2 regions of the Anoxybacillus sp. UARK-01 genome follow, and region 2 is predicted to be linked to the other one. Evidence: riboswitches for the same ligand, from Rfam matches in the RefSeq annotation. Region 2 holds a riboswitch; the other holds the start of a gene.

Region 1 (7,011 bases), on a different contig from region 2:
AGCGTCTCAAGCCCTAAATTAAATTGAAACGCATTAAATGGGCTAATCGCTGGTCCAAGATCCCGCAGCAATTGCACACGAGCCTTAATGATATAAGCAGCCGGACCTAAAGCTTCTGCATACACAAGATTGTGATAGCTTGGATCCGGAGTTGTAAATCCCGGAAATTTAGGAGAATCCCAATTAAACTTTCCTCCGTCTATAATAATGCCGCCAAGCGTTGTACCGTTTCCAAGCAGCCATTTAGTAGCTGAATGAACAACGATATCCGCCCCATACTCAATCGGACGGCATAGATATGGAGTGGCAAACGTATTATCAATAATGAGAGGAATACCCGCTTCATGCGCAATGTTGGCTACCGCTTCAATATCTAGTACGTGCAAACTTGGATTACCAATCGTTTCTGCAAAGATCGCTTTCGTTTTTGGCGTAATGGCAGCACGAAAATTTTCCGGATTAGCGGGATCAACAAAATGCGTTGTAATCCCATATTTCGGAAGGGTAGTGGCAAAGAGGTTATAGGTACCTCCATATAGCGTTGAAGCTGACACAATCTCGTCTCCTGCTTGCGCTATATTTAAGATCGCAAGCGTGATTGCGGCCATGCCGCTTGCTACTGCAAGACTTCCAATTCCTCCTTCTAATTGTGCCACTCTTTCCTCAAAGACTGTGGCGGTCGGGTTATGAATGCGCGTATAAATGTACCCTTCTTCTTTCAATGCGAATAAGTTGGCTGCATGCTCCGTATTGGCAAATTGATAAGCGTTCGATTGATAAATCGGAACGGCTCTTGCTCCTGTCACAGGATCTGGACTTACCCCCCCATGCACCGCCAGCGTTTCTAAACGATATGATTTTTCGCCCACTGTCATCCTCTCCTTTTTATAATCAAATGAAAACCCCCTCTTCATCATAAGAAGAGGGGGAAATTTCCTTTAACTCTTCTTATCTGCCAGAGCGATACACTCTGCTGGAATTGGCACCGTGTCAAACCGGTTGCCGGGCTTCATCGGGCCAGTCCCTCCGCCACTCTTGATAAGAACTTGTTTATTATTTTATTTTTCTGAATAATAACACTGTTTTTTTATCATGTCAATAACATTTCGTGATTTCATATTCAAGAGGCATAACGATATGGTTTAGCTAAATGAAGAAGCGATTCTAATAAAAGCATGTGACGAAAGCTACCGGAAACCACTAATTCTTTTAAGCGGAGCTGCTGCTGCAATTTAAGTTCACCTTTCAACAGACTAACAAGCGCCTCTTTCGACCCTCTAATGGTTAATATCTTCCTTTCATCAGCTTCCTGCGCCAGATGAACTCCCGTTTTTGAAATGGCGAAAATCAGTGTTTCTGCATCGCATTCAAAGCGAATGTAGAGTTCCTCCTCCGGTAAAATCGGCAACAGATGGTGCAACGTCTGTACACGTTCCATAAATTTTTTAGTTAATTCATAAATCTTCATCGTTTTCCCGCCTCTCCATTATCCTTTTCTCTCATTTATTTCCATAGAAAAAGGCATAATTCCTTTATAAACTTGTCGACAAATCATCAAGAAAACGTACACGATTTTTCATATTTCCCGAGAAATATGTCAAAAAAACTCTAAATAAAAAAGCAAGCCCCCAAAGGCTTGCTTCAATCTATACGGATGCCAACACTTCTGCACAATCTAAAATGGACCTATCTACTGTTTGTTCTTCTCTTATCCATAAATGCATGCATTACGGCTTTTGCAATTCTTGAATCACCTCATATAAATATGGGACAGATTGAAATGCATATAACTTCTTTTTCATTTCCCCGTTTCTAAATAACAGCAGGCAAGGTACACTTTCAATTTCCCAGCTGACCGCTCGATCCGGCATATAGTTAATATCGGACTTCCGAAAGGCTACATGAGAAGTTAGCTCTTGAACAATGCTGACCATGCGATTCGCTAGCTGGCATGTGCCGCACATCGGTGTATATACATACAAACATACAAACTCCTCCTGCTGAATGAGTTCATCTAATTGCTGTATCGTTACTTCTTCCACACTTCTTCACACCTTTTACCAATCATCTGCATACACATCAATATTAGCGCTCAGCAGCACCGTTGCAATATGTTTTTTAGGTGCTGCGGCCACCTCTCGATACATGCGATCGATATATAAATGCTCCGCCTCAGGAAATTCACGGCGCAGCTGCTTTCGCAATCGTTCTCCCGCTTCATCCGAATCCACTAAGATAAACACTTCTTTATCATACAGCTGATCAATCCACTCATCTAATTTTGCACGGCTGATCGTCCCGTTTGTGCAAATGATTTCAACGGAATCTTTAATCATGCCCTCTATTTTCTTTTTGTCGGAGCGCCCCTCGACAATAATTACTTTTTCTTTATCCATCATGATCATCACCTAATGAAAAGAAGTTATGTATATTGTATTCCATTCGCTCTTTGTTTTCTACCTTCCTGCTTCCAAAAATAAAACAGCCTTGAGATCGGAGAAACAATCCATGCTTGCTTTAACCATTCACTATTCATATAAAAGATATAACGCCGCGGCATTATTAGCCACGGCGTGCTAGAATCGATCTTATTCTTGGTTAATCATTTGCTCATATTGTTCAGCCGTCAATAAACGATCGATTTCGCTTAAATCAGTCGGCTCAACAACAATCATCCATGCCTTCTCATATGGAGATTCATTGACAAATTCAGGATTGTCGTTTAATTCTTCATTAATTTCAACAACTTTTCCACTGATAGGGGCATACAGCTCAGAAACCGTTTTCACTGATTCAACACTGCCAAACGGCTCGTTTGCTGTAAGTTCCGCACCTACCTCTGGAAGCTCAACAAATACGATATCTCCTAACTCGGATTGCGCAAAATCAGTAATTCCAATTCGAACTTTACCATCTTCCACACGTACCCATTCATGTTCTTCAGAATAGCGCAATTCTTTTGGTGTGTTCATGATTTATGTCCCTCCAACAGCAATGTATTCTTTTTAATAATAACTGATTTTTTTGAAAAACTCGACTGTATTCGTTATACTTGTCCAAAAATTTTTTCATAAGCTTGCTCATCAAATCCTACTACCACATGCGTCCCATCTGTTGCAATCGGCCGTTTAATCAGCATGCCATCCGATGCCAATAGTTCAAGCAGCTCGTCGTCAGTCGCTGTGCTGATGCGATCTTTTAATCCTAGCTCCCGATACCTCATGCCGCTTGTGTTAAAAAACTTTTTGAGCGGAAGCCCGCTTTGTTGATAAAGCTCTCTTAATTCATCTTTTGTTGGTGGATGTTCGGCAATATGTACATCATTCACTGCGATGCCGCGCTCCTCTAACCATTTTTTCGCTTTTCGGCAAGTGCTGCATTTCGGATACCAGTAAAAAGTTAACATGATCGTTCATCACCCTCTATAAACAAAGTACCAGACGATTCGTCTGGTACTTCTCATTATTACACAATATAACGTTCTGCTTCAATGAGCGCGGCCGCCGCTTCGCGTTTTTTGGCAATGACATTGATTGGAGTATGGCGCGTAAGCTTGCGCAATGCCGATAGCATCATTCGCAGCATATCTCCTTGCTCAACCGCTACAATCGTTTCTTTTGCATGTGCTTCGATTTCATTAAATGCTTCCTGGCAGAAAATTTCTGTATATAAAATTTTTTGTTTATTTTTCTCTGCTCCAAATTTTTGAATCGCCTTTTCTGTGCGAAGAAGCGCTGATTCCATCGCATAAATATTGCTGACAATGTCGGCAATATTCACTAGCACTTCTTGTTCTTTCTCTAGTTTCGGGCCAAATTTCTGCACGGCTAGGCCGGCTGTCAACAGAGCAATTTTTTTCGCGTTCCGCACCAAATATTTTTCTTGCTCTAGCAATCCATCTCCTACTTCTTCCGGCATCAGCATCATGAGTTCTTCTTGCAGCTTTTGCGCTTTTTGCAAAAGAGGAAGCTCTCCCTTCATCGCTTTCCGCAAATACGTTCCCGGTACTAACAGGCGGTTGATTTCATTCGTTCCTTCAAAAATACGGTTAATGCGCGAGTCGCGATACGCCCGTTCAATTTCATATTCCTGCATAAAACCGTAGCCGCCATGAATCTGTACCCCTTCATCCACAATGTAATCCAATACTTCCGTTGCAAAAAATTTATTCAATGAACATTCAATGGCATATTCAGCAATAGATCTAGCAATTTCTTTTCCTTCTCTCGCTTGTTCGGCATCCAGCTTGCTCATGCGCTCCTCAAATAATCCAACTGTGCGATATACCGAGCTCTCCGCAGCGTATAGTTTTGATGCCATCGTCGCAAATTTTTCTTGTGTTAATGAAAATTGGGAAATTGGCGTTTTAAATTGCTGGCGCTGATTCGCATATTGAATCGTCACCTCTAGAGCCCGTTTGGAGCCGCCAACCGCTCCGACACCTAATTTATAACGGCCAATATTTAAAATATTAAAAGCGATGACATGCCCCTTTCCAATTTCCCCTAATAAATTCTCCTTCGGCACAAGGGCATCTTGTAAAATTAATGTGCGAGTGGAAGAGCTTTTAATTCCCATTTTCTTTTCTTCTGCTCCGGTAGACACCCCAGGAAAATCACGCTCTACAATAAAAGCCGAGAAATGCTCGCCATCCACTTTAGCATAAACGACAAACACATCCGCAAACCCTGCATTGGTAATCCATTGCTTCTCTCCATTCAAAACATAGTGAGTGCCTTCTGCATTCAGCTTCGCTGTCGTTTTCGCCCCTAGAGCGTCCGAACCGGAGCCCGGCTCTGTTAAAGCATAAGCCGCTATCTTTTCACCTGTGGCCAATGCCGGCAAATATTTTTGTTTTTGCGCTTCTGTTCCAAATAATACAATAGGAAGTGAGCCGATTCCTACGTGGGCGCCATGCGAAATCGAAAACCCTCCGGCCCGCGCCATTTTTTCGGCAATTAATGCTGAGCTGATTTTATCAAGCGACAAACCTCCATACTCTTCCGGTACATCCGCGCTTAAAAGTCCAATTTCTCCCGCTTTCTTTAGCAGTTTAACAGAACGATCAAACTCATGATTTTCTAAGTGCTCTAACTGAGGCAACACCTCATTGATCACAAATTCCTCTGTTGTTTTGGCGATCATTTTATGCTCATCTGTAAAATCTTCCGGAGTAAACACGCGTCCGCAGTCTACCTCTTCAATTAAGAAGCTGCCACCTTTCACCACATTATCCATCGCTTTTGCCATTGCGTTTCTCCTCCTTGTTTTTTATGTGAACAACCTTGATATCATCTGCTTTACACTACTCCAGTAATTCAAATACACCAGCGGCTCCCATGCCGCCGCCGATGCACATCGTAACAATACCAAATTGCTCATGCCGGCGGCGCATCTCATGAAGCAAGGTCAACGTTAATTTAGCCCCTGTGCATCCGAGCGGATGCCCGAGTGCAATCGCTCCGCCATTGACATTGACTTTTTCTTCATCTAGACCGAGCTCCCGAATCACTTGAATCGCTTGTGAAGCGAACGCCTCATTTAGCTCAAATAATCCGATATCGGAAAGCTCTAATCCAGCAAGCTTTAGCGCCTTTGGAACAGCAGCAATCGGCCCGATTCCCATCACTTCTGGAGGGACGCCTGCTACGGCGAATGAACGGAATTTTCCAAGAGGCTTCAAGCCAAGCGCTTCTGCCTTTTCGCGATCCATCACCATGACCGCTGCTGCCCCATCGCTTGTTTGCGACGCATTTCCTGCAGTGACTGTTCCATTAACGGCAAACGCCGGGCGCAGCTTTGCTAATATTTCTTTGTTCGTTTCCGGACGAACACCTTCGTCTTCAGCAAATACGATCTGTTTTTCCGCAAGTCGGTTATTTTCAACCGTACGGATCGTGACATTCACCGGAACAATTTCATCCACAAACTTCCCGTCACGGATCGCTTGGGCTGCCCGCTGATGGCTGCCTACAGCAAACGCATCCTGTTCTTCGCGGCTGATTCCATACTTCATAGCCACTTGCTCTGCTGTATGTCCCATTGACATATAGTATTCTGGAATGTTTTCAGCAATTTTTGCATTCGGCCTCACAACATGCCCCAGCATGGGGACAAGACTCATTGATTCAACGCCGCCAGCGATAATCGTGTCAGAGTGGCCAAGCATAATGCGTTCCGCTGCATAAGCAATCGCCTGCAGCCCTGATGAGCAATAGCGATTGATCGTAATGGCTGGAACAGTGTAAGGGAGACCTGCCAATGCCCCTATGTTGCGGGCTATATTTAGCCCCTGCTCCGCCTCCGGCATGGCGCAGCCAAAAATCAAATCATCGATGTCTCCATCATAATTTTCCGCTCTCTTTAATGTTTCTTTCACAACAAGCGCGCCTAAATCATCTGGACGCATATGAGCAAGCGTCCCTTTTTTCGCCTTTCCGACCGGAGTACGCGCTCCCGCTACGATGACTGCTTCTCTCACAATCTTCCCCCCTGTTTCTATATAGGCTTTATTTAAGATTTTACGAGCATGAATGCCTTACAGCATCCAAACCATATTCCACGCAACTTCGATGAGAGCAGCGGATCATAGGCCAGTCAATCCATCCCCTTGCTATTGTTAAGAGAAAGCCCCCTGTGCTCATTTGATACGGCCGCATATCTATGTTTGTTATTTAGTTGCGCAGCGGCTTTCCTTTTACAAGCATATGCTGCATCCGCTCCTGCGATTTTCTTTCTCCTACTAAACTTAAAAACGCTTCTCTCTCTAAATCTAATAAATATTGTTCATCTACCTCCGTACCGTACGGCACTTTTCCTCCAGCAATGACATAGGCAAGCTTTTTGGCAATCTTTACATCATGCTCTGTAGCATAACCGGAAAGGTGCATGGATTGAGCAGCTAAAAGCAATGCTGCGTATCCAGACTCGCCTACGACCGGAATCTTTTTGCGCACAGGCGGCTGATAACCGCTGTCGTATAGAGAAATTACAGCCTGTTTGGCATCATAA
Region 2 (7,011 bases):
TCCTTCATGAGGCGGATTGCCGATATGCCAATTCCCCGTTCCCGCCGAATCGATCATAATTTGATCTTCAAGCCCTTCTTTTTTGACCAAGTCGCGAAAAATGGCTTCAGCCATTGGTGATCGGCAAATATTCCCAAGACAAACAAATAACACTTTAATCATCAAACACATCTCCCTTCGCTATCCATTATAAACAAAATAACAGTATACATGTATATTCTTTCATTCCTTCCATATGGTACAATGACTCTATCCATCAAATTCAGAAAGGATGAGACTTTTGGATTTATCGCAAAAATCTCTTGAAAATATGGAATACATGATTGAAAAAATAAAGGAAAAGCTGAAGGTTCTCAACTTTGATGTGATGAAGTCATCCCATTTTGACGAAACGCTATATGAGGAGTTAAGAGATCTTTATGAAATGGTCATGAGAAAAAGCTCCTTCAGCCCTAATGAAATGCAAGCCATTGTCGAAGAGCTTGGAAATTTACGCAAACGATAATGAAACAAGACAGAGGCTTGTCCATGCTGGAAGCGGCGTCCGCGCCTGCTCCGTTTTTTCTATAAAAAAGGGGCCTCGTCAGCTTTTTAGGCGACAGACAACGTCCAAATGGTCGTTGTCTGTCATTCTTTTAGGCATATTCCCCCGCAGACCCCGCTTAGCAAACAAAGATCGCAGCTAATCGCGGGAAGTGAAATGGAACCATTTTGAAAAATGACTTCCCCCTCTATCTCCCTTCCTATCTTTTTCCATTTTCATAGCGTTCTATATGATGTTATCCCTTTTTCATTCTATATTCCCCATCACATGAATAAACCCCTTCCACCAACACTTCATTAAGAGACAGGAGACTTCTCGACAGATGATGTTCAAACGCAAAAATAAATTCCTATCGAAAAACTCGGGTTGACATTTATTCGAATTATGTTAAAATTTTAGTCAATTACATACTTATCAAGAGTGGGGGAGGGAACTGGCCCAATGAACCCCGGCAACCTACTTCAAATTCATGAAGCAAGGTGCTACGTCCAGCCAAATGGGAACCATTTTGGGAGATAAGGTGAAATAGGCAGCCTCCTTTGTCTTTCCGAAATGGAAAGCTTTTTTATTTATTGACACTAAGGAGGAATCGTAATGGGAAATGACCAGCAAATCGATGCCGTTTTTACTAGAATACAAGAAATGCTGCAGTCAATGAAATTTGGCACGATCACGCTTGTGATCCAAGACGGCAAAGTGATTCAACTTGAAAAAAACGAAAAGATAAGAATTAAATAATAAGGCGCGCTGACTAGACAAACTAGAGGCGGTTTTCCCTTCTATCGTACAGAGCAAGGTGAAAACTGTCTTTTTTTACCACCAAATGAAGGAGGAAGCAACCTTGCTGACTTATGACACATGGAATGGAGAAATGCCATTCTTCTCAATTGACAATGAAACAAAAGGAGCCTCAGACGTTATTCGCTGGGCTTATGAGCATTATGGAGATGAGGTTGTTTATGCCTGTAGCTTCGGTATTGAGGGCATCGTCTTAATCGATCTAATCTCTAAAGTTAAACCGGACGCAACCGTTGTTTTTCTCGATACGGGTCTCCATTTTCGCGAAACATACGAAACAATTGAAAAGGTGCAAAAAAAATATCCTTCGCTTCGCATTGTAATGAAAAAGCCGCGCCTATCGCTAGAAGAGCAGGCAGAACAAATGGGAGAGCAACTATGGGTGCATGAGCCAAATCGCTGCTGTGAAATTCGCAAAATTATCCCGCTTCGCGAAGTCTTGACAGGTGTGCCAGCCTGGATTTCTGGATTGCGCCGTGAGCAGTCTTCCACACGGAGACATGTGGAATTTCTGAATAAAGACCCAAAATTTCAATCTATTAAAATATGTCCGCTGATTCACTGGACTTGGAAAGACGTATGGAACTATGTCTATAAACATCAGCTGCCATACAACGAGCTTCATGATAAAGGCTACCCAAGCATTGGCTGTGAGCCGTGCACATCTCCTGCGCTTGATGCAAATGATTTGCGTTCAGGCAGATGGGCTGGACGTGGAAAAGTCGAATGCGGCCTCCATGAATCATAAGGAGGGGCATACATGCTTTTAGCCGTTGCTTTTGCCGTCTCCTTCTTTTTCGCCATGAATATCGGAGCTAGCGGAGCAGCCGCAGCGATGGGAGTAGCCTATGGCTCAGGAGCCATTCAGCGGAAATCCATCGCCCTCCTTCTTTGTGGTCTCGGTGTTTTTCTAGGGAGTCTTAGCGGAGGAGAAGTCGTGAAAACAATTGGTTCTAGCATCATCCCTTCGTCCATTTTAACGATTAAAATTGTCACGATTATTCTAGCAGCTTCAACTATTTCCTTATTTGCGGCCAATATGATAGGAGTTCCACTATCCACAAGCGAAATTACGGTTGGGGCTGTCGTCGGTGCCGGCATGGCTTATCAAACGCTATATCTTTCTAAACTTCTATTTATTGTTTCCATTTGGATCATCATTCCAGTCATCGCCTTTATCGTGGGAAAATGGTTTTTGCGGCTTAAAGAAAAACGTCCTTACGTTGAACAGGGCATGTGGAAAAAGAGCTTGATGTCCTTGTTAATTGTGACTGGCTTTTTTGAAGCTTTTTCAGCTGGAATGAACAACGTGGCCAACGCTGTCGGCCCTCTCGTCGGCGCCAATTTGATCTCAGTGAATTCCGGCACTTTTTTTGGCGGCTTATTTGTAGCATTAGGAGCCGTTTTACTGGGCGGGCGCGTGCTTGAAACGAACGGGAAAAAAATTATTCATTTTTCTCCGTTTGAAGGATGCGCGATCTCAGGAACAGGAGCCATCCTTGTTATTCTTTCTTCCCTTTTCGGTCTGCCAGTTCCATTAACGCAGATTACCACATCCGCTATTATCGGAATCGGAACAGCCAAAACAGGAACGTACATTTGGCAAAAACGAATTGTTATTTAGCTGTTAAAGGTTTGGTTTGTTTCACCTATTTTTTCTCTTGTTATCGCTTATAGTCTTGTAAAATTACTGCTGGACAGCAATATTTACACGTTTATTGCTATTTTTAGCGTCTTTCTGTCCACCCTAGGAATCATCAGTCTCAAAAAAACAGCAACAGAAGAAAAGCGATCTTTGCACGAACATGGCGAAGGAATTTAACATTAAATCACAGTTATCCTATCGCTTTTATAAACACAAGCGATATCAATCGTTAACAACGCTCGCTAACCATAGCGGCCCTATTTACTATATTTTAGGAGGAATGAAAATGAGCTTAAGCATCCCACATGGCGGTACATTAATCAATCGTTGGAACCCGAAATATCCATTCCACTCTGTGACGAAAAAAATTGAGCTGTCCAATGCAGAATTAAGCGATCTTGAATTGATCGGTACTGGCGCATACAGCCCGCTAACAGGATTTTTAGGAAAGGAGGACTACGAATCTGTTGTGAAAACGATGCGCCTTGCCAATGGCATCGTTTGGAGCATTCCGATTACGCTTGCTGTGAGTGAACAAAAAGCAGCTGAGCTTTCCATCGGCGAAACGGTAAAGCTTGTCCACAACGGCCAAGTATACGGCGTGATGGAAGTTCAAGAGCTATACGTGCCTGATAAACAAAAGGAAGCCCTTCTTGTCTATCAAACAGAGGACTGGAATCATCCTGGAGTCAAAAAATTATTCGAAAGACCAAATGTCTACGTCGGGGGGCCGATCACCCTTGTTAATCGAACAAACAAAGGACGATTTGCTTCCTTTTATTTCGATCCAGCCGAGACACGCCAACGCTTTGCTGAATTGGGTTGGAACACCGTTGTCGGCTTTCAGACGCGAAATCCTGTGCATCGCGCTCACGAATATATTCAAAAATGCGCGCTTGAAATCGTCGATGGACTATTTTTAAATCCGCTTGTCGGCGAAACAAAGGACGACGATATTCCAGCTGATATTCGCATGGAAAGCTATCAAGTACTTTTGGAAAACTACTATCCGAAGGATCGAGTGTTTCTTGGCGTCTTTCAAGCAGCCATGCGCTATGCGGGGCCAAGGGAAGCCATTTTCCATGCGATGGTGCGCAAAAACTTCGGCTGCACGCACTTTATTGTCGGACGCGATCACGCTGGCGTTGGAAATTATTATGGCACATATGATGCTCAAAAGATTTTCTTAAACTTTTCTCCAGAAGATCTCGGCATTACTCCATTATTTTTTGAACATAGCTTTTATTGTACAAAATGCGAGGGAATGGCCTCAACAAAAACATGTCCGCATAGCAGCGAACATCACGTGGTATTATCGGGAACAAAAGTACGAGAAATGTTGAGAAGCGGCCAAGTACCGCCTAGCACATTCAGCCGTCCAGAAGTGGTGCAAGTGCTTATTAAGGGGTTGGCAGTTCCTCATTCCGCTCGCTAACAAAGGAGGAAATCACATTGAACACGAACGTTGTTTGGCATCAGACGGCCGTGACAAAGGAGGAACGCCGCCAGCGCAACGGCCATTATAGCTGTGTTTTATGGTTCACTGGGCTGTCTGGCTCCGGAAAATCGACGGTGGCTAACGCCGTTTCTAAAAAGCTATTTGATCTCGGCATTCAAAATTATGTGCTTGATGGAGATAACGTTCGCCATGGATTAAACAAGGACTTGGGATTCTCTGCTGAAGACCGTACTGAAAACATCCGCCGCATTGGCGAAGTGGCCAAATTGTTTGTCGACAGCGGACAATTTGTGTTAACAGCGTTTATCTCCCCTTTCGCTCAAGACCGTGCGCTAGTGCGCAGGCTAGTGGAAAGCGATGAATTTATCGAAATCTACGTAAAATGCCCGCTTGAGGAATGCGAAAAACGCGATCCAAAAGGGCTATATCAAAAAGCTAGAAACGGAGAAATTCGCAATTTTACCGGCATTGATTCGCCATACGAAGCTCCGGAAGCACCGGAACTCATCATTGACACTCATCTTCATTCCATTCATCAATGTGCCGATCAAGTGATTGCTTATTTACGCGATCGACACTTTATTAAGGAGGACTTATAAAGATGGCGTACGAAAAAACATGGGCTGCTAATCCAAAACTGAACAAAACCGAATTAAAAAAGCTAGAAAAAGACGGTTTAAAAATTTTTGATGAGATCCCGCGTTATGCAAAAGAAGGGTTTGCCGCGATTCCTCAAGAAGACTGGGATTATTTTAAATGGGCTGGATTATATTTACAGCGTCCCAAAGAAGCCGGCTATTTTATGATGCGTGTCTGCGTCCCTTCAGGCATTTTAAATAATGAACAGCTTGAAGCATTGGCAGGGATTGCCCGCGATTACGGGCGTGGCCTATTTGATATCACGACACGGCAGGCCGTTCAATTCCATTGGCTGCAAATCGAACAAATTCCCGATATTTTCGAACGATTAAAGCGTGTCGGACTATCGACAGCCGGCGCATGCGGTGATATCACTCGCAACATTGTCGGCAATCCCCTAGCTGGCATCGACCCAGACGAGTTATTTGACACAACGCATATTGTTCGCGAAATCTATGAATTTTTCCAGCACAATGAAGATTTTTCGAATTTACCACGCAAATATAAAATGTCGATAAGTGCCAACGTATACAACGCAGCCAATGCTGAAATTCACTGTGTTTCCTTTATACCGGCCAAAAAAGTCATCGACGGTCAAGAAGTATTAGGTTTCCACGTAAAAGTCGGAGGCGGGTTGTCGTCGGCTCCGCATCTTGCCCAATTGCTTGATATATTTGTAGAACAAGAACGCGTAAAAGAGGTCGCCATTGCTATTACAACTATTTTCCGTGATTATGGCTATCGCGAAAAACGTCATCGTTCGCGTCTTAAATTCCTTGTCGCTGATTGGGGAGTGGAAAAATTTAAAGAAAAGCTTTTAGAATATACAGGTCCGCTGCCATCCAAAGGCGAAACGGTGCAAAAAGGCTGGAATGCCGGCTATTTTTACGGTGTACACCGCCAAAAGCAGGAAGGGCTGAACTATATCGGCTTTAACGTACCGGTTGGGCGTCTCAGCGCTGATGAAGTATTTGAGATTGCCAGAATAACCCGCCAATACGGAAATGGCGAGGTTCGTTTTTGCAACTCACAAAATCTTGTTATTCCCAACGTTCCAGATTCATATGTAGAGTCGGTGCTTCAAGAAAAAATATTTGAGCGGATTACCGTGCGGCCAAAAACGTTCATTGGATACTCCGTTTCCTGCACAGGCATCGAGTTTTGCAATCTCGCATTGGTTGAAACAAAAGAGCGGATGCGTCATGTCGCAGAATACTTAGATAGCCGTTTACAGCTTGATGTTCCCGTACGCATCCATATGGTCGGCTGTCCAAACTCTTGCGGTCAAAGACAAATTGGCGATATCGGGCTTCAAGGGATCAAAATGAAAACAAAAGACAAAGGCATGGTTGAGGCGTTTGAAATTTATGTAGGCGGTACGCTGCAAAACGACGGAAAATTTAACGAAAAATTAAAAGGCAAGATCCCGGCAGAACAAATCGAAGAAGTGCTTGTATTGCTGTTCTCCTATTTTCAAGAAACAAAGCTGCCTGGCGAGACATTTCTTGATTACTTTAATCGCGTCGGCATTGAAGCGTTGCAGGCAGAATTGGATCGCATTTTAACGAATTTCAGCACAGTTGCATGAAGGTGGCGCCGATGTATTTATATCGCTTTGAAGTAACAACGCAAACAAACACCATCTATCTCGTCATTGCTGCCAGCAGTGACGAGCAAGCGTTTCGTCTTGTCGAAGTAGAGCTTGAAAAACATTTTCTGAAGGTTCCTGATTTTATCGATATTTCGCTGCATGAGAAAAAACTCATTCGCCGAGGCGGGGGGTTCGTTGTTTACAATGAACCTCGCCACCCAAGCTAGCCGTACGACGAGTGATACAAAATCACTCACTAACGCACCTGTGTTAGAAATATCAGATGAAGCAAGTTTAACGCTCACCTTTATCATGCCAATACTTTAAAACTTGGC

What was found. Region 2 has a riboswitch for S-adenosylmethionine ahead of B6A27_RS01510 (YezD family protein). Riboswitches for the same ligand answer to the same signal wherever they lie in the genome.
Region 1: linked by a shared signal. The riboswitch ahead of B6A27_RS17075 (O-acetylhomoserine aminocarboxypropyltransferase/cysteine synthase family protein) and the one ahead of B6A27_RS01510 (YezD family protein) in region 2 are both predicted to bind S-adenosylmethionine.

Annotation. Positions count from the first base shown of each region.
Region 1 is NZ_NASY01000055.1:23,007-30,017, forward strand. It holds gene B6A27_RS17075 (O-acetylhomoserine aminocarboxypropyltransferase/cysteine synthase family protein) at 1-875, opposite strand, end outside; SAM riboswitch class I at 946-1,045, opposite strand; gene B6A27_RS17080 (SCP2 sterol-binding domain-containing protein) at 1,121-1,468, opposite strand; gene B6A27_RS17085 (thioredoxin family protein) at 1,728-2,042, opposite strand; gene B6A27_RS17090 (toprim domain-containing protein) at 2,058-2,405, opposite strand; gene gcvH (glycine cleavage system protein GcvH) at 2,589-2,972, opposite strand; gene B6A27_RS17100 (arsenate reductase family protein) at 3,047-3,406, opposite strand; gene B6A27_RS17105 (acyl-CoA dehydrogenase family protein) at 3,466-5,250, opposite strand; gene B6A27_RS17110 (acetyl-CoA C-acetyltransferase) at 5,306-6,481, opposite strand; gene B6A27_RS17115 (3-hydroxyacyl-CoA dehydrogenase/enoyl-CoA hydratase family protein) at 6,675-7,011, opposite strand, start outside.
Region 2 is NZ_NASY01000013.1:41,710-48,720, reverse strand. It holds gene B6A27_RS01520 (low molecular weight protein-tyrosine-phosphatase) at 1-162, opposite strand, end outside; gene B6A27_RS01515 (DUF1128 domain-containing protein) at 281-505, shown strand; SAM riboswitch class I at 953-1,066, shown strand; gene B6A27_RS01510 (YezD family protein) at 1,139-1,282, shown strand; gene B6A27_RS01505 (phosphoadenylyl-sulfate reductase) at 1,386-2,090, shown strand; partial or broken gene B6A27_RS01500 (inorganic phosphate transporter) at 2,103-3,164, shown strand; gene sat (sulfate adenylyltransferase) at 3,274-4,422, shown strand; gene cysC (adenylyl-sulfate kinase) at 4,440-5,045, shown strand; gene B6A27_RS01485 (nitrite/sulfite reductase) at 5,048-6,673, shown strand; gene B6A27_RS01480 (DUF3906 family protein) at 6,685-6,903, shown strand.